Regions from separate parts of the Paenibacillus sp. Dod16 genome, predicted to be linked through region 2. Evidence: riboswitches for the same ligand, from Rfam matches in the RefSeq annotation. Region 2 holds a riboswitch; the other holds the start of a gene.
The links. A riboswitch is a leader RNA that binds a small molecule or an ion and turns the genes downstream of it on or off. The one in region 2 is predicted to bind cobalamin.
Positions count from the first base shown of each region.

Region 1: it holds a riboswitch for cobalamin, as region 2 does, so the genes downstream of both, ACPV3A_RS36440 (ABC transporter substrate-binding protein) here and ACPV3A_RS27320 (ribonucleoside-diphosphate reductase subunit alpha) in region 2, are expected to answer to the same signal.

Region 1 covers NZ_JBNDYG010000083.1:5,411-13,376, forward strand. Annotated here, with positions in the region: gene ACPV3A_RS36415 (lipoate--protein ligase) at 1-386, opposite strand, end outside; gene cobD (threonine-phosphate decarboxylase CobD) at 561-1,685, shown strand; gene ACPV3A_RS36425 (adenosylcobinamide amidohydrolase) at 1,768-2,502, shown strand; gene cbiB (adenosylcobinamide-phosphate synthase CbiB) at 2,499-3,476, shown strand; gene ACPV3A_RS36435 (histidine phosphatase family protein) at 3,467-4,267, shown strand; cobalamin riboswitch at 4,420-4,623, shown strand; gene ACPV3A_RS36440 (ABC transporter substrate-binding protein) at 4,880-5,884, shown strand; gene ACPV3A_RS36445 (FecCD family ABC transporter permease) at 5,881-6,927, shown strand; gene ACPV3A_RS36450 (ABC transporter ATP-binding protein) at 6,924-7,709, shown strand; gene cobT (nicotinate-nucleotide--dimethylbenzimidazole phosphoribosyltransferase) at 7,777-7,966, shown strand, end outside.
Region 2 covers NZ_JBNDYG010000041.1:33,502-41,467, forward strand. Annotated here, with positions in the region: gene ACPV3A_RS27295 (hypothetical protein) at 223-441, opposite strand; gene ACPV3A_RS27300 (hypothetical protein) at 841-975, opposite strand; gene ACPV3A_RS27305 (hypothetical protein) at 1,095-1,262, shown strand; tRNA gene ACPV3A_RS27310 (tRNA-Thr) at 1,523-1,594, opposite strand; gene ACPV3A_RS27315 (MTH1187 family thiamine-binding protein) at 1,703-2,008, opposite strand; cobalamin riboswitch at 2,368-2,601, shown strand; gene ACPV3A_RS27320 (ribonucleoside-diphosphate reductase subunit alpha) at 2,796-5,129, shown strand; gene ACPV3A_RS27325 (ribonucleotide-diphosphate reductase subunit beta) at 5,979-7,010, shown strand; gene ACPV3A_RS27330 (GNAT family N-acetyltransferase) at 7,132-7,966, opposite strand, start outside.

The DNA.
Region 1 (7,966 bases), on a different contig from region 2:
TCGCCGACCTGCAGGTCATTCCGGCCGCTAAGCTCGGCGGGCACGCCCATCTTTTGCAGGAAGTCGATAACCGGCTGCGTGAACTTCAGGAAGTTGTGGAAGGACTGTCCGTCATCCTTCGTAATGAAGCTGAAATTCAGGTTGCCGAGATCATGGTATACGGCTCCGCCCCCGGACAGCCGGCGCACAACCTGAATGTTGTTGTCACGAACGTATTCCTGGTTGATCTCTTCGATCGTATTCTGATGCTTTCCGATAATAATGGAAGGCTTGTTGATATAAAAAAGAAGGTAGCTCTCGTCCATGGACAAGTGCTTCAAGGCATATTCTTCAATCGCTAGGTTAATGGAAGGATCGTGGATCCCCTGATTATCGATAAATAGCATAGTATCCTCCGTCGTCACAAATCAAAATGTGGTGCTTCCAGACTATTGTAAACCAATTTTAAGGCAGAGACAAAGCATTCCATGTTGACGAGGCAGGGACGGTAGCGACATAATGATGGCATTACATAACGGCAGGGCTTGCAAGAGCCGGGACATGGAACAGGAGGAGCCCTTATGAACGACAAAAAACAGCCCTTGATCGAGGTGTACGGCCATGGAGGAGACGTGGAGACGGCGGCTGCTGCATTCGGAAGGAAAGCCTCGGCTTTCCTGGATTACAGCGCCAATATTAACCCGCTCGGACCGCCGCAAGGCGTTATGACGGCCTTGCAAGAGGGAATGAGTGCGGTCATTCGTTATCCGGATCCGGGACACCGCAGGTTCAAGGAGCGGCTCGCAGCTGAGTTAGGCACCGATACCAGACGAATCCTTGTCGGCAACGGAGCGGCAGAGTGCATGGCGCTATTGTTGATGGGTCTTACGCCAGGGATTGTGGGCGTAGTTGACCCGTGTTTTTCCGAATATCGGGAATTGTCCTTAAAATTTGGTTCGGACATCCACTCCGTGTGCGGACATCCGGAGAGGGACTGGAGAGCAGACAAGGCGGATGTTATGGAGCTGTTGGCCCGTACGGATCTCGTGTTTTTGGGCCAGCCCAACAATCCGAACGGGGTTCAATACAGCCTGGAGGATATCCGTGATATAGCGGTATGTGCAGAGCAAGAAGGGACCTGGCTGGTGCTGGATGAAGCCTTCATCGATTTCATTCCGCCGGTGGACAGACAGACCTTGATGCCGGAGCTGCAGGACTATCCGCGGACGGTCATTGTCCGGTCGATGACCAAGTTTTATGCGATTCCGGGCCTGCGGCTCGGATATACGGTCGCGCATCCTGACGTGATACGCAAGATGGCAGGCAAACAGGTGACGTGGAGCGTCAATGGACTGGCGCTGCTTGCCGGAGAGGCTTGTCTTGGCAGCGGCAGGGAATATGAACTGGATACGCTGCAATTGATTCGCGCAGAGCGCGAGAAGCTCATACGGGAGTTACAAGCGCTGGAGCTAGACGTTACGCCGGGCGAGGCTAATTTTCTACTCATGGAGCTTCCGCGGCCATGGAGTGCCGAAAGGTTTCAGTCGGAGATGGGCAGACGCGGCGTGCTTGTCCGCAGCTGCGCCATGTACCCGGGCCTTGGTGAGCGTCATATCCGGCTAGCCGTTAAGGATGCCGGAGCTAATGACAGGCTGCTGGCCATAACCGCGGAGGTCCTTGGAAATTCTTCTGCTGGCGTGACATAGGGATGTCTAGCAGCAGAGCTATAGGAAGAACGCTACAGGTACAGTTGGTTCAGATATTTAAGGAGCAGGGAGAGAAAAAAACATGGCAGTACCTTTTCTGAAAGGCAACACGCGTCTGTATTGCTCGGATGTATGGCCGGGAGCCACAGTGTACTTGGAATCGGAGCGGCAGCATCCGCATATCCGGATCTCGCTTCCGGAGCCGGCTGCGTCCATAAGCAGCGCCATATACGGCGGCGGATTTCTGCATTTGGATCATATCGTAAACCGTTATGTGGACAAGCATTACGATTGCAGCGACCCTGTGAACGATATGGTTAACTTTATGGCTGTTCACGGTTATCCGACTGAATCCACAGCTGGATTGATGACAGCGGTAAAACTGAAGTATGCCTCTATTTGGGAAGAGCGGAGTGAACAAGCCTCCATCCTGTGCTGCACCACCGCCGGCGTGGGCAATGCAGCCCGTGCCGGGTCGAGTCGTACGACCTTTGCCGCTTATCAGCCGGGCACGATTAATATCATGTTGATGGTGGACGGGATGATGACGCCGGCTTGCATGGTGAACGCGATGCTGACGGCGACGGAAGCGAAAGCCGCTGCGCTGCATGATCTGGGCGTGAGGGATCATGAGACCGGAGGCGTTGCGACCGGAACGACAACGGACGCAATGGTCCTTGGGGTCAGCGGCAATGCAGCGTATGGCGTGAACCACCATTATGCCGGAACCGCAACCGATCTGGGCGGCATGATCGGCCGTCTTGTCTACGAGAGTGTTACGGAAAGCATTATTACCGAAAGAGAGGACCGGATATGACCGTCGTATGGGTCATTTGGGCAGCGGTCGTGCTGGACCTGCTGATCGGAGATCCGAGATGGCTTCCCCATCCTGTCATCGGCATGGGGAAAGCCATTCGCCGGGTTGAAGGCTGGATACGCCAACGGGCGACTACCGCTCAGAGCCTGAAGCGAGCGGGCATTCTGCTGCCGGTGATCGTTGCCGGCGGATCCTTCGTGCTGGCATGGCTGCTGCTGGAGCTGTGCGGAGCGATTCATCCTTGGCTAGCGTGGGGAGTAGAGATCGTGCTTATTGCCACCACGATTGCCATCAAAGGGCTGCGTGAAGCCGGATTGGAGGTCTACGGCCATCTTCGCTCCGGGAATATCGCGGAGGCCAGGCGCTCGCTCAGCATGGTTGTCGGAAGAGACACCGGTCATCTGGATGAGGCGGAGATCGTGCGGGGAACGGTGGAGACGGTTGCGGAGAATATCGTGGATGCGGTCATCGCTCCGTTGTTTTTTGCCCTGATCGGGGGAGCGCCGCTGGCGATGGCCTACCGGGCCGTGAATACGCTCGACTCCATGGTCGGATATAAAAACGACAAATACCAGCATATCGGCTGGGCATCCGCAAGGCTGGACGATATCGCCAATTGGATACCGGCACGTCTGACGGCAGGACTGTTGACCATGGTGGCTGCCATGTTGTCGCTGCAATGGAAAAAAGCGATCAAAATGGTCAGAAGGGATGCGCGAAAGCACCCCAGTCCGAACAGCGGCTTCCCGGAATCGGCCGTTGCCGGTGCGCTGGGGGTTCGTCTGGGAGGCGAGAATTCCTATCAAGGCGTGATCTCGTTCCGGGCTTATATGGGGGATCCCGAACGCCCGCTTGAAGCGGAGCATATTCGGGTGACAAACCGTCTGCTGCTGGGCGTATCGGTATTGTTTACGTTACTGGGTACCCTGGTGCTTGGACTTGTTGCCGCAGCCGGAGGAAGCCTATGGATATGAGGATCACGCTGCATCTGGTCCGTCACGGCCGCACGTTGTGGAACGAGGAGCGCCGTTATCTCGGCCATGAGGATCAGGGAATCCTGATTGAGGAAAGGGAACAGCTCCTCCCGCTTCGGGATAGGTTTTTTACCGGGCAGTTTGTCCGGATCTATTGCAGCGATCTCCTTCGATGCAGACAGACGCTGAATGTTATCCTATCGGACTCCAAAATGGCTGCTATTCCTGATGATGAAGTTTTGGGCAGGATTATACCGGGAGTGATGTATGATCCGCGGCTGCGCGAGCTCGATTTCGGAGATTGGGAAGGGAAAACCTACGAGGATTTGAAATCGGATATCTCCTATCGGCGCTGGATTGATAACCCCGCAGAAGTTACGCCGCCGAATGGGGAGAGCTGGGAGGCGTTCCGTTCCCGGCTTCAGGCATTCTTGACCGGATTGCATTTGGATTTAAAGGAACTGTTGCATGTAGAGGAAGATCCGGATACCCTTGTGCAGGCAGAGGCAGAGGCAGAGGCAGAGGCAGAGGCAGAGGCAGAGGCAGAGGCAGAGGCAGAGGCAGAGGCAGAGGCAGAGGCAGAGGCAATGCCAGTTGGTTATGTCCTTGGAGCACAAAGGGCGGAGCTTGATGTGCTTGTGGTGACCCATGGAGGCGTCATCCGGCAGATCGCTGCAGCAGTCCTTCCGCATACGGAATTCTGGGAGACGCAGGTGTCGCCGGGCGAGGAGCTCAAGCTGCAATTGACATGGGACGGAGAACGCTGGCAAGGCGTACGGTTAAGCGATTAAACGAAATCGTATGATATCGGTGCGGAATGGGCGATAACGGGATAAATCCGTATCATAAGGCATTTGAAATGACCGAAACTTTCGGTTGTAAGAGGGAGGTTTATCGCCTATAATCTTGGGCAGAGAAACCATGCTTGGCCTAACATACATAAATTCATATTATTTGCGAGGGTCCCGGACAGAGGGCATTTATTGTCATCTGCCGGGTTAATAGGGAAGCCGGTGCAAGTCCGGCACGGTCCCGCCACTGTGAAGCAGGGACTTCTCCATATGCCACTGAGCCAAAAGCGCTTGGGAAGGCGGAGAAGTCGTTACAGCCTGCAAGTCAGGAGACCTGCCCTCGGCGAATGAATGACGGTCCTTCGAGGAGAGGATTACGTTGCCGGACCCATGCAGCATGTGTGGGCGGAAGTTTAAGGCGCTATCTGTGAACAGTGATCCAGATGTCCTTATGTTAAAACGTAATCCCTGATTCCTTGTTTACGAGGAGTCGGGGATTTTTGCATCTTTGGAGTATGACGATTGATGTTTTTTTCTCCCGGTAAGGATCGGTCGAAGGAATGTAAACTCGCAGCGCCAGGTTCTCAATTATGTATAGGGGGATTTCAAGAGATGAAAGCATTGAACAAAACATGGTCCGTACTTCTGGTAGCCATACTGATGGCTCTGGCCTTGATCGGCTGTGGAGGCGAAGAAGCTGCGCCGAAGGATACAACGCCGCCGGCACAGCAGGAAGAGCAGAATAACGAAGCGCCTGCGGATTCGGGCGAAGAGCTTAAAACGACGTATCCGCTGACCGTCAAGGATTCAACCGGGGTTGAAATGACGTTTGAGAAAGCTCCGGCCAAAATTGCATCCCTGACACCGTCCGAGACGGAAAAACTGTTCGCTTTGGGCCTGGATGAGGAAATTGTGGGCGTGTCCGATAATGACGATTATCCGGAAGCGGCCAAATCCAAGCCTAAATTGGGCGGGTTCCAAGTAAATGAAGAGGCTATTATTGCAGCCGATGCCGATGTGGTATTCGCCGCTTCGATGAATGCCGAGAATGCCGAGAAATTGCGTGAGCTTGGCGTGACCCTGTTCGTCAATGATCCGAAAACCATCGATGCCGTAATGGAGAACATCCAGTTGATCGGACAAATTACGGACCGTCAAGCGGAAGCGAAAGCCGTCGTGGATCAGATGAAGCAGGAATTGACTACCGTTACAGAAGCCGTGAAATCTGTGAAGGATGAAGACAAGAAGAAAGTGTATGTGGAATTCTCTCCAGGATGGACCGTCGGCAAGGGCGAGTTTATGGATGAGATCATCACCTTAGCTGGCGGCGTTAACGCAGCCGGCGAAGCGGAAGGCTGGTTCGAAATCAGCGAGGAGAATATTATCGCTGCAAACCCCGACGTCATTCTGTACACGGACGATGTCGTTGACGAAGCAACCAAGAAAACATTGGATCAGCTGATCAAGGAGCGCGGCGGCTGGGATCAGATCGAAGCCATCAAGAACGATCAGGTCATATCCGTGGATGCGAATCTGTTAAGCCGTCCGGGTCCCCGTGTAACGCAAGGGTTGATTGAAGTGGCGAAGGCCGTTTATCCGGAACTGATGAATCCATGAGTAAAAAACTTGCAGGATTCGGTGCGGCCGGCATCATCCTATTACTGTTAACCTTGGTTGTCAGTCTCGGAATCGGCTCCGTGCACCTGCCTGTGAGAGAGATTGGGGCGATGCTGCTGCACCGGCTGCCGGGAATCGGCGATTCCATCGTTCCGGGCTGGGAAGCTTCATCCGAGCAAATCTTAATGAAGGTGAGATTGCCGCGCATATTGCTTGGGATGCTCGTAGGAGCCTCCCTGGCCGTCGCCGGAGCCGCCTTTCAAGGGGTATTGCGCAATCCGCTGGCGGATCCGTTTACGCTCGGTGTATCCTCGGGTGCTGCGCTTGGCGCAGCATCCCTGATTTTTTTCGGGATGGAATACTCCTTTGCCGGAGGTTACACACTTCCGCTTGTAGCGTTTCTGACCGGAGCAGGGACCTTGTGGGTCGTTCTGCTGCTGGCGAGGGATCAAGGAAAGCTGCCGATCCACGGGCTCATTCTGTCCGGCGTGGTGATGCAGTCGTTTCTGGGCGCCGTCGTTTCCTTTCTGACGGTCATGTCCAAAGATACGGTGAACCAGATCCTGTACTGGACGATGGGGAGCCTGAGCATGCGTGGATGGTCGTATACGGCCATCCTTTTCCCGTATTTTATCGCAGGTTTTATATACTTATGGAGCAGGTCGCGAGCGCTTAATATTTTGTCGCTGGGGGAACGGCAGGCCGCCCATATGGGCTTGAATGTGGATCGGCTGAAGACCAGCGTGCTCATCGTTGCTACCCTGCTCGCCGCAGCAGCCGTGTCGGTTTCCGGCGTGATTGGATTCGTGGGACTTGTGGTACCGCATATGATCCGGCTGATCACCGGCTCCGATTACCGCGTCATTGTTCCACTGTCTGCTCTTGGCGGCGCGGTGTTCATGGTCTGGTGCGATACGGCGGCACGGTCCGTGCTGGCACCAACGGAAATACCGCTGGGTGTAGTTACGGCATTCATAGGCGCTCCGTTCTTTGCGTATTTGCTATACCGGAACAAAAAAAGGCGCAGGGAGGGTTTATCATGATTACAGCTCAAGGACTTGGCAAAGCCTATGGCAAGGTGCCGATTCTTGAAGGTGTGGACCTTCACATTGCCGAAGGGGAATGGTGGGGGATCATCGGTCCGAACGGAAGCGGTAAATCCACCCTTATGCAGCTGTTATCCGGTGTGGAGAGTCCCTCGACAGGAAGCGTGACCCTTCGGGGCAAGGAGCTTGGACGCTATACCCGAAAGGCGCTGGCACGGATCGTGGCGGTGCTTCAGCAGGAAGGGCTTGACCCTACTGATTTTACGGTCCGGGAAGTGCTGGAGATGGGGAGATTCCCCTTCCTGAACTGGCTTGGTCGTGAAGATAAGGATGCATGGCCGCTCATTGAGGCCGTTATCCGAAAGCTGGATTTGAACGGTCTGGAAGAACGGCGGCTTACCGAGTTAAGCGGGGGCCAGCGTCAGCGTGTCGCGCTTGGCAAGGTGATGGCCCAGGAACCCTCGCTGCTGATGCTGGATGAACCGACGACTTACTTGGATATCCGCTATCAGCTTCAGTTTATGGATATGGTGGCGCAGTGGCGGAGCTCCTCCGGAATTACCGTGATCAGCGTACTGCATGATCTGAACCTGGCAGCCCAGTTTTGCGATAAGCTGCTGGTGCTTGATCAGGGAAAGATCGCGGGGATTGGCAAGCCGAAAGAAGTTTTGACAGAGGCGTATATACGCCAAATCTTCCGGGTAGAGCCCTCGATTGTGGCCCATCCCGAGAATGGCGCTCCGCAGGTGCTGTTAACGGCAAATAGCACATGGTCCTGACCGATGCAGCCGCATGTTCCGGGCGGGGATGCAAGATTTAGGAACAAGATATGAGGAGGTCATTTCATTGACGGATACCATCGTGAATCGTTTAAATCGTTACATTGCTAACATAAAACCGCTGAGTGTCGAGGTGCAGAACGAAACAGCCGCTTATTTGGATACGCTGACGAAGCCTCCGGGCAGTCTGGGCAAGCTGGAGTCGCTAGCGATCCAGTTAGTGGGCATCACAGGGAATATGAAACCGTCGTTCACCC
Region 2 (7,966 bases):
TTAGAAAACATTTATTTTAAATATAGAACCAAAAAGCTGTCCGATGAGGACAGCTTTTTATACTTTCCTATTCTTAAAACTCCTCATGATCCTGCTCAAAGAACCCCGTTAGTTTCAACGTATTGGCCATACTCTAGGTTCCCTGAAGTATCAAACCAAAAGCCCTTTCAAGCTGCTGCGTATAGAACCGATACCGTTGATACACCCAACGCTGCTTTTCTATCAGAATCGTAGTGTTGGCAGTCTTATCAGCATGAAGATCCTCCTGATCGATGCGGCGAGCAACTTTGCCATCAACGGCCACTGTTTTAAATCGTCTTCGAATTTTTCAAAATCCTGCATGAGCATTGCCATCTCTTTATATTTTACGAGCAGGAATTTTGTACGCTGGATCTCCGCTTCGTTTGCTTTTGGAAAGAATTCTCCTTTTCTCCATGACATCGCAGCCCCTTCCGTTTATTGATTCTCTGGGGTTGGATTATATTAATTTTTAGCTACCGGGATTAAACTTGATTGGTTCTTTTAACATTAACCGTGTATTTAGGTACCCCGGCCTGAATCAACCGGGATTGTGACTCTGGTCTCTATTAAGCGGCTCCGCCGCCTTTATCATTTTTGTGACCTTTTCCTTATACTTCTTCCACTTCGGCTGAATTTGGCTGGAAGGAATGCCAGCAATTTTTTGAAATCTCAACCCATGTCTTACCCTCACTCAGACTTTTTTCCAAGAACAACGGGAAATCCAATGGAATATCTTCAAAAGAAGGGCGTTCTTTCAGGAAGAACCGTTCCAGCTCCTCCTTGCTAATCTCTTCATCGCTGGATAACTGGCCCTCAGAATCAGAAGGTGCCGTTCGCTGCAGGCTTTTGATCAGCTTCCTCGAAGGTCATTTCCTGCCCATCCGATTTTTCCTCATGCTGCTGGTCTTGCATCCATTCCGTGAGTTCGGAACCTTCCTGAACTCCTCCGCTCATGATGATTTGATCTCCCCTCACAATTTATCATTCATGTAGACTATGAAACTTTACATACTCGAGAGGAACTTATCTTCTCCATGGATGGTCCATTTGAGTTAGTTGAGGATGGCCAGCTTATGAATTTCACAGACAGTAAACCTGTAAAGTTTCATGATTTGGATTACACGATGGACAGACGGATCAGCTTAAAGCTCAGTCATCCTGCCAGTAGGTACTATAATTCTGCCTTCGTGCAAAGGAAAGATATCGAGCAATTGCTGCAGTTTTATGGAGAAGATTTTTAAGGAGGATCTTTGATGAGAGGACATATCGCCAAAAAAGGGAGCAAGTATTACATTAGATACCTATTCCCACGTGCTGCCCAACTTGCAAGAAGCTGTTCTAAATACAATTGGTGACTCAATCTTAGGGAAGTAAATCGAGGACGAAAAACCCACTTTACTAGACTAAAGGGTAGAAAAATTGGTAGAAGAACGGGTTAAACAACAAAAATGGCGCGATTCCGAAAACTCGGAAAACCGCGCCGTTGTTGACTTTATGAAGATGCTGGTGAAGGGAATTGAACCCCCGACCTACGCATTACGAGTGCGTTGCTCTACCCCTGAGCTACACCAGCACATGTGATTCGATGTTATTCCTCACGAAACAACAAAAATTATTATAATACTTCAGCAGCAAAATGCAAGCCCAATTCTTACGGAAATATCCCCCGAAACTGGCGGCGCTATCCGCCTAATTTCTCCTGCACGGACTGGATCTTCTGTTTGCTTGAGGAAACTTGGTCCCTGCGGTCGTCGATCTTCACGGAAGTCGATACGCGCTGCGCACCGGACAGAAAGGGCGCTTCATGCAAAGCCTCTATCGCCCGCCAGATCATGTTAAGCTCTCCCTCGATGATGGTGCTCATCGAAGTCAGCTCATAGGATATTCCATCCTGTTGTTTCAATACACGCTGCATCTCAGCAACATAAGAGCTCAAACTCGTTGTTGCGGTTCCGATTGGAATCACCGTTACCTCCGCTATTGCCATCTTAAAACCCTCCCTTGTTCCCATCCCATTTATATGGAATGCTCTAAATTTCCGAATACTGTTATCATAACAATTCTGGCCCTCCATATCAAAGTCCGTCTGCCTTTAGCTTCACACAAGATATGGTGTACCTTCCTCGTTTCGTCCATACGAATATATCCTATTTTGTCAAAACGATAATATACGTGGTATCTGCGCAGAAAAGGTCGCATTTGGTCACAATTCAGGAAATGTTATGGCCTTTTGGCAGTTTCTTAACTGGCACAATGACCGCTCGTTTGCTATAATTCATTTTGCGTTCAATTTTAAGAATATGGTTTACAAACACAATATATTGGGTTAAATTAGATTAACAACAACCAAATATAGTGTGTATAGGTGCCGGATCAACCTATAAGGCAGTCCGGCTTAATAGGGAAGCATGGTGTAAATCCATCACGGTCCCGCCACTGTAAGGGCTCTAAGGCTGTTTATGATCTATCAGCCATTCACATCCGACATATGCCACCGAGGAACCGGAGCAAGGTCTCGGGAAAGGCAACGCCGAGGGAAGAAGCTCAAGTCAGGAGACCTGCCTATATGCAGTAGACACCAACCTACGGGGTTTTAGGTAAGTGTTCGTTAAACTTGCGTCTGTACATAACATCATGCCCGTTCATGGGCTTATGGCAAACGTCATTTTCGAATCACAGCGCACGGACATTTTCAAGCCTGCCCGCGGGTTTTAGAAAATGTTTTTTTGATGTCCTTTTTCATATTTCCCCCGAAGAAAGCGAGGAATTTATTCATGCCCCAGCTCGTAGTTAAACCGAACAACCGTCAGCTCGCCTTTGATGAAATTCGCCTCTCCGTCTATGCCGATCGGACTCTGAAAGGATTGGACATGCTCGATAAAGAGCGCCTGCTTCGCGGCGTCAATGCCAAATTGCGCGGCGAGCAAGTTACCGGCGAAGAAATCAGCAACGCCTTCACGATGTCCGCCCTTGAGCTTGTCACCAAAGAGGAGCCGAATTGGAAGTTTGCAGCTGCGCGTTCGTTTCTGACCTCTTTATATAAAAAAGCGGCCACCAACCGCCGATACAAAGCCTACCCGGAAGAGCCATACGGTGCCTTCTATCCGCTCATTACGGAGCTTGTACAAAAAGGCATCTATCGCGAGGATCTTCTGACCAGCTATACCAAAGAACAAATCGAAGAGCTCGGCGAGTGCATCGATCCAAGCCGCGATCTGCTGTTTGATTACATCGGTCTGTTGACGCTGGCTGAGCGTTACCTGGCAAACGATTTTGACGGTCGCGTTATGGAACTTCCGCAAGAACGCTACATGGTCATCGCGATGTTCCTCATGCATAACGAGCCTGCCGACAAGCGTCTTGACCTTGTCAAAGAAGCCTACTGGGCCATGAGTAACCTGTACATGACGGCGGCTACGCCGACAATGTCCAATGCAGGCAAAAAGGTAGCCGGCCAGCTTTCCAGCTGCTTCATCGATACCGTAGACGACTCCCTGGAAGGGATCTTCGATTCCAATACGGATATCGCCCGTCTCAGCAAAATGGGCGGCGGCATCGGGGTATACCTCGGTAAAGTCCGTGCACGCGGCTCTGACATCCGCGGTCACAAGAATACCAGCTCCGGCGTTATCCCTTGGATTCGCCAGTTGAACAACACCGCTGTTAGCGTTGACCAATTGGGAACCCGTAAAGGTGCCATCGCGGTTTATCTGGATGTGTTCCACAAAGACATTCTGTCCTTCCTGGATCTGAAGCTGAACAACGGTGACGAGCGTATGAGAGCACATGACGTGTTCCATGGCGTATGTCTGCCTGACTTGTTCATGGAGGCTGTAGAAGCACGTGAAGAGTGGAGCTTGTTCTGTCCGCACGAAGTGAAGAAAATCATGGGCTGGAAAGACGAGAATGGCCGTCCGCTGGGCCTGGAAGACTTCTATGATCAAGGACAAGGCGAAGGCGAATTCCGTCAAAAATATGCTGAAGCCGTGGCGAACCCGCTGCTGCCACGCATTACGGTACAAGCCATCGACATTATGAAGCGCATCATGAAATCCCAGCTTGAAACGGGTACACCGTACATGTTCTACCGCGACACGGTCAACCGTGCGAACCCGAACTCTGCGCATGGCATGATTTACTCTTCCAACTTGTGCACGGAGATCATGCAGAACCAATCTCCGACAGTCGTTGAGCAAGAAGAGCTGGTTACGAAAGACGGCCAAACTCGAATCGTCATTTCCAAAATCCCTGGCGATTTCGTTGTCTGCAACCTGAACTCTATCCACTTGGCTCGTGCTGTACCTGCCGGTGTATTGGAGCGTCTCGTTCCAATTCAGGTTCGCATGCTGGATAACGTCATCGACATTAACAATATTGAAGTTCTGCAAGCTCAATATACCAACAGTCAATATCGTGCGGTCGGTCTCGGCACCTTCGGTCTGCATCACTTGCTGGCGCTGGAAGGCATTCGCTGGGAATCCGACGAAGCCGTTGCCTATAATGACAACCTGTATGAGCACATCAACTACCTGCTCGTTAAATCCAGCATGGAGCTGGCCAAGGAAAAAGGCCATTATCCGAAATTCAAAGGCTCCGACTGGGAGAGCGGCGAGTACTTTACGTTCCGCGGTTACACCGACGGCGAGCATGAAGGCAAGTTCGTAACCACCGAACAATGGCGCGAATTGCAGCAAGAAGTACAAGCGAACGGTGTCCGTAACGCATGGCTGTTTGCCATCGCACCGAACGGCTCCACCTCGATCATCGCGGGTTCCACGGCGAGCATCGATCCATTGTACGAACTTCTTTCTTATGAAGAAAAAACCACCTATAAAGTGGCTAACCCGGCTCCGGATCTATCCGAAAAAACGATCTGGTACTATAAAACGGCTTTCTTGATCGACCAGCATTGGTCCATCAAAATGGCTGCCGCCCGTCAGCGTCACGTTGACCAGGCACAAAGCTTTAACCTGTATGTCCGCCCTGATATCCGTGCTTCGGAATTCCTGGAGCTGCACCTGCATGCTTGGAAAGCCGGTATCAAGTCCACGTACTATGTACGCAGCCGTGCGCTGACGATTGAAGAGTGTGAGTCGTGCGCAAGCTAAGAGTTTAGTCTAACCTTTTTCGAACCCACCCAAACCCTCCCTTCCAAGGGAGGGCCCCAAGGGCGCTGCCCTCTGGACACCCGCAAGGTGTGCATGGCGTGAATGATGCGCTTCTATAGTTACTTTGGGTGGCCAGGAGCGCTTTCTCCCTACGGGAACGCTGGAATATTGTGCGAAGCTAATGAGTTACTTCGTGCGTTTTGTTGAGTTACTGCCTACGTGGATCGCTCTCCCTTTGGGAATCGCTTCTCATGTGGTGCGAAGCTAATGAGTTACTTCATGCGATTTGTTGAGTTACTACCTACGTGGATCGCTCTCCCTTTGGGAATCGCTTCTCATGTGGTGCGAGGCTAATGAGTTACTTCGTGCGCTTTGTTGAGTTACTGCCTGCGTGGATCGCTCTCCCTTTGGGAATCGCTTCTCATGCGGCGCAGGGACCGTGAGTTACTTCGTGGCGATTGTTAAGTTACTGCCTACGTGGATTGCTCTCCCTTTGGGAATCGCTTCTCATGCGGCGCAGGGACCGTGAGTTACCTACGTGGATTGCTCTCCCTTTGGGAATCGCTTTTCATGTGGTGCAAACAAGCATCGAACGGCTGTATGCGGGTGTTCCCGCTTAGCAGGAGTGGATAAGCTTTCTAAATAGAAGACTACAAGGGTAAGGGTATCCAATCGGAAGAGTTTACGTCCGCCTTTGGGAGCCCTTTGCAACCTTTACAATACATTCAGGCAAAGGGCGGACAACAAGCGGCTGGAGCTGGATACCCGTCCCGTGAATATGCTGGACCAATATCCCTCAGCTTCGCCTAGGCGCCGCCCTACTATGATATACAAGGAGAGAAAATCGGCATGCAAATGCAAAAGATATTTAACACCGAAGCACCCAACCGCTCCACGCGTGTTATTGAAGGTGAATGCTCCGGGATCCTGAACTGGAACGACATTCGGATGCCTCATATGTATAAGCTGTACAAGGTCCTGCTGCTGAACCACTGGATCGCGGACGAGATTCCGATGTCCAAGGATGCGCAGCAGTTCCCGCGCCTGGACCCTGAAGAGCAGCGCACCTTCAAGATCAACATCTCCCTGCTGGCTGTTCTGGATTCCATGCAGACGATGTTTGTAAGCGACGTGAAGCGTTACTTCACGGATTCGTCGCTCGAAGCCATCTCGGCCATCATCGGTCAGCAAGAGGTGGTTCACAACCAATCCTATTCCTATGTGCTCTCTTCCATCGTTTCGGATCAGGAACAGAAGGAAATCTTCGAGTATTGGAAGCATGATCCGGTTCTGCTCGAGCGCAATCAGTTCATTTCGGACATCTATCAAAACTTCCGTGACAATCCGTCGCCGCAGTCCTTCTTCGAAGCGATGGTGGCGGACCTGATCCTGGAAGGCATCTTCTTCTACAGCACGTTTGCCTTCTTCTACAACTTGGCCCGTGACCAGAAGATGATGGCAACCAGCCAGATGATTTCCTATATTCAGCGTGACGAGAATCAGCACTGCTACTTCTTCGCCGAAGTGTTCAAGCAGCTGCTCAAGGACTTCCCTGAGCTGAACACGAAAGAGAACATCGACTACCTGTACCGCACCATTGACCGTGCGGTTGAGCTTGAGACCAACTGGGCTCACTACACACTCAGCAATGTGCGCGGCATCGATCTGAACGAATTGGGCGATTACATCAAGTACATCGCGAACCGTCGTATCACCATGATGGGTCTGGAAAAAGCTTATGAAGGCGTGGACGTTAACTGCATGCCATGGATCAAGCCTTTCTCGGATGAAGCCCTCAACGCGACGAAGACCGACTTCTTCGAAGCCAAATCCCGTAACTACGGCAAAGTTGGCGACGACAACGGATTTGACGATCTATAAGCTCCTCTCCATATAACAAACCTCCGTGGATCCCTTAACAGGAATCCACGGAGGTTTTTTTGTAACTGCATATGATCGGCCGCAGTCCAAGTCTACAGCTCTTACTTACGGTTCATCAATGCTATCCCTTCGCTGCCCATACCTCGATCTCTACCTGAATGGACGGCATCGCCAATGCCGGCACGTAGGCCATCGTCATGGCCGGGGCCTTCCCCCCGTGGAATTTCTCCCATACCTGATGGAAGTGATCCCAGTCGACCTCCTGAGCCGCCCAAATGTTGATTTTGACGATATGATCCACCGACATCGCTTCCGCAGCCAATAACCTCTCAATGTTCGCCAGGGTGTTCTCCACCTGCTGCTTCATATCGTCCGGCAGGTTCCCCTCGCTGTCGGTTCCCACCTGACCGGAGAAGACCAGCAGCTCGCTCCCTCTCGGAACCTTGGTTATATGGGTATAAGGCCCGATCGGCGGGGCAATAACAGGTGGATTGTACCGCTGAATTGAAGACGGCTGCTGCTCATCGGCTTCATTCAAAATAGCCAGCGTCTGATGGTCCTCCCACGTTCCGTTGATTTTCACGTTTTTTCGGGCAATCCCCTCTTTATGGAATCCGGCTTTCAAAAGCACTTGGATCGAGGCCAGGTTGTGCGGCATCACGCCCGCCTCAATCCGGTGAAACTTCAATTCCTGAAAGGCAAACCTCACGACCAATTGAACCGCTTCGGTCATATACCCCTTTCCGTTATGGTCTCGGTCCAAAAAATAACCGATCCAGCAGCTCTGCAGATTCCCCCGCACCACTTCGGTCAGCATAATCTCGCCGATTATCGATCCGGTGTCCCGCAGCCCAATCACATAGACATACCCTTGATCTGCCTTGCTGGCTTCCACGGCCTTTCGGATCCGCTCAAGCTGTCCCTGATGGGTGTAGAAGCTCTCTTCCCTTAAGCCC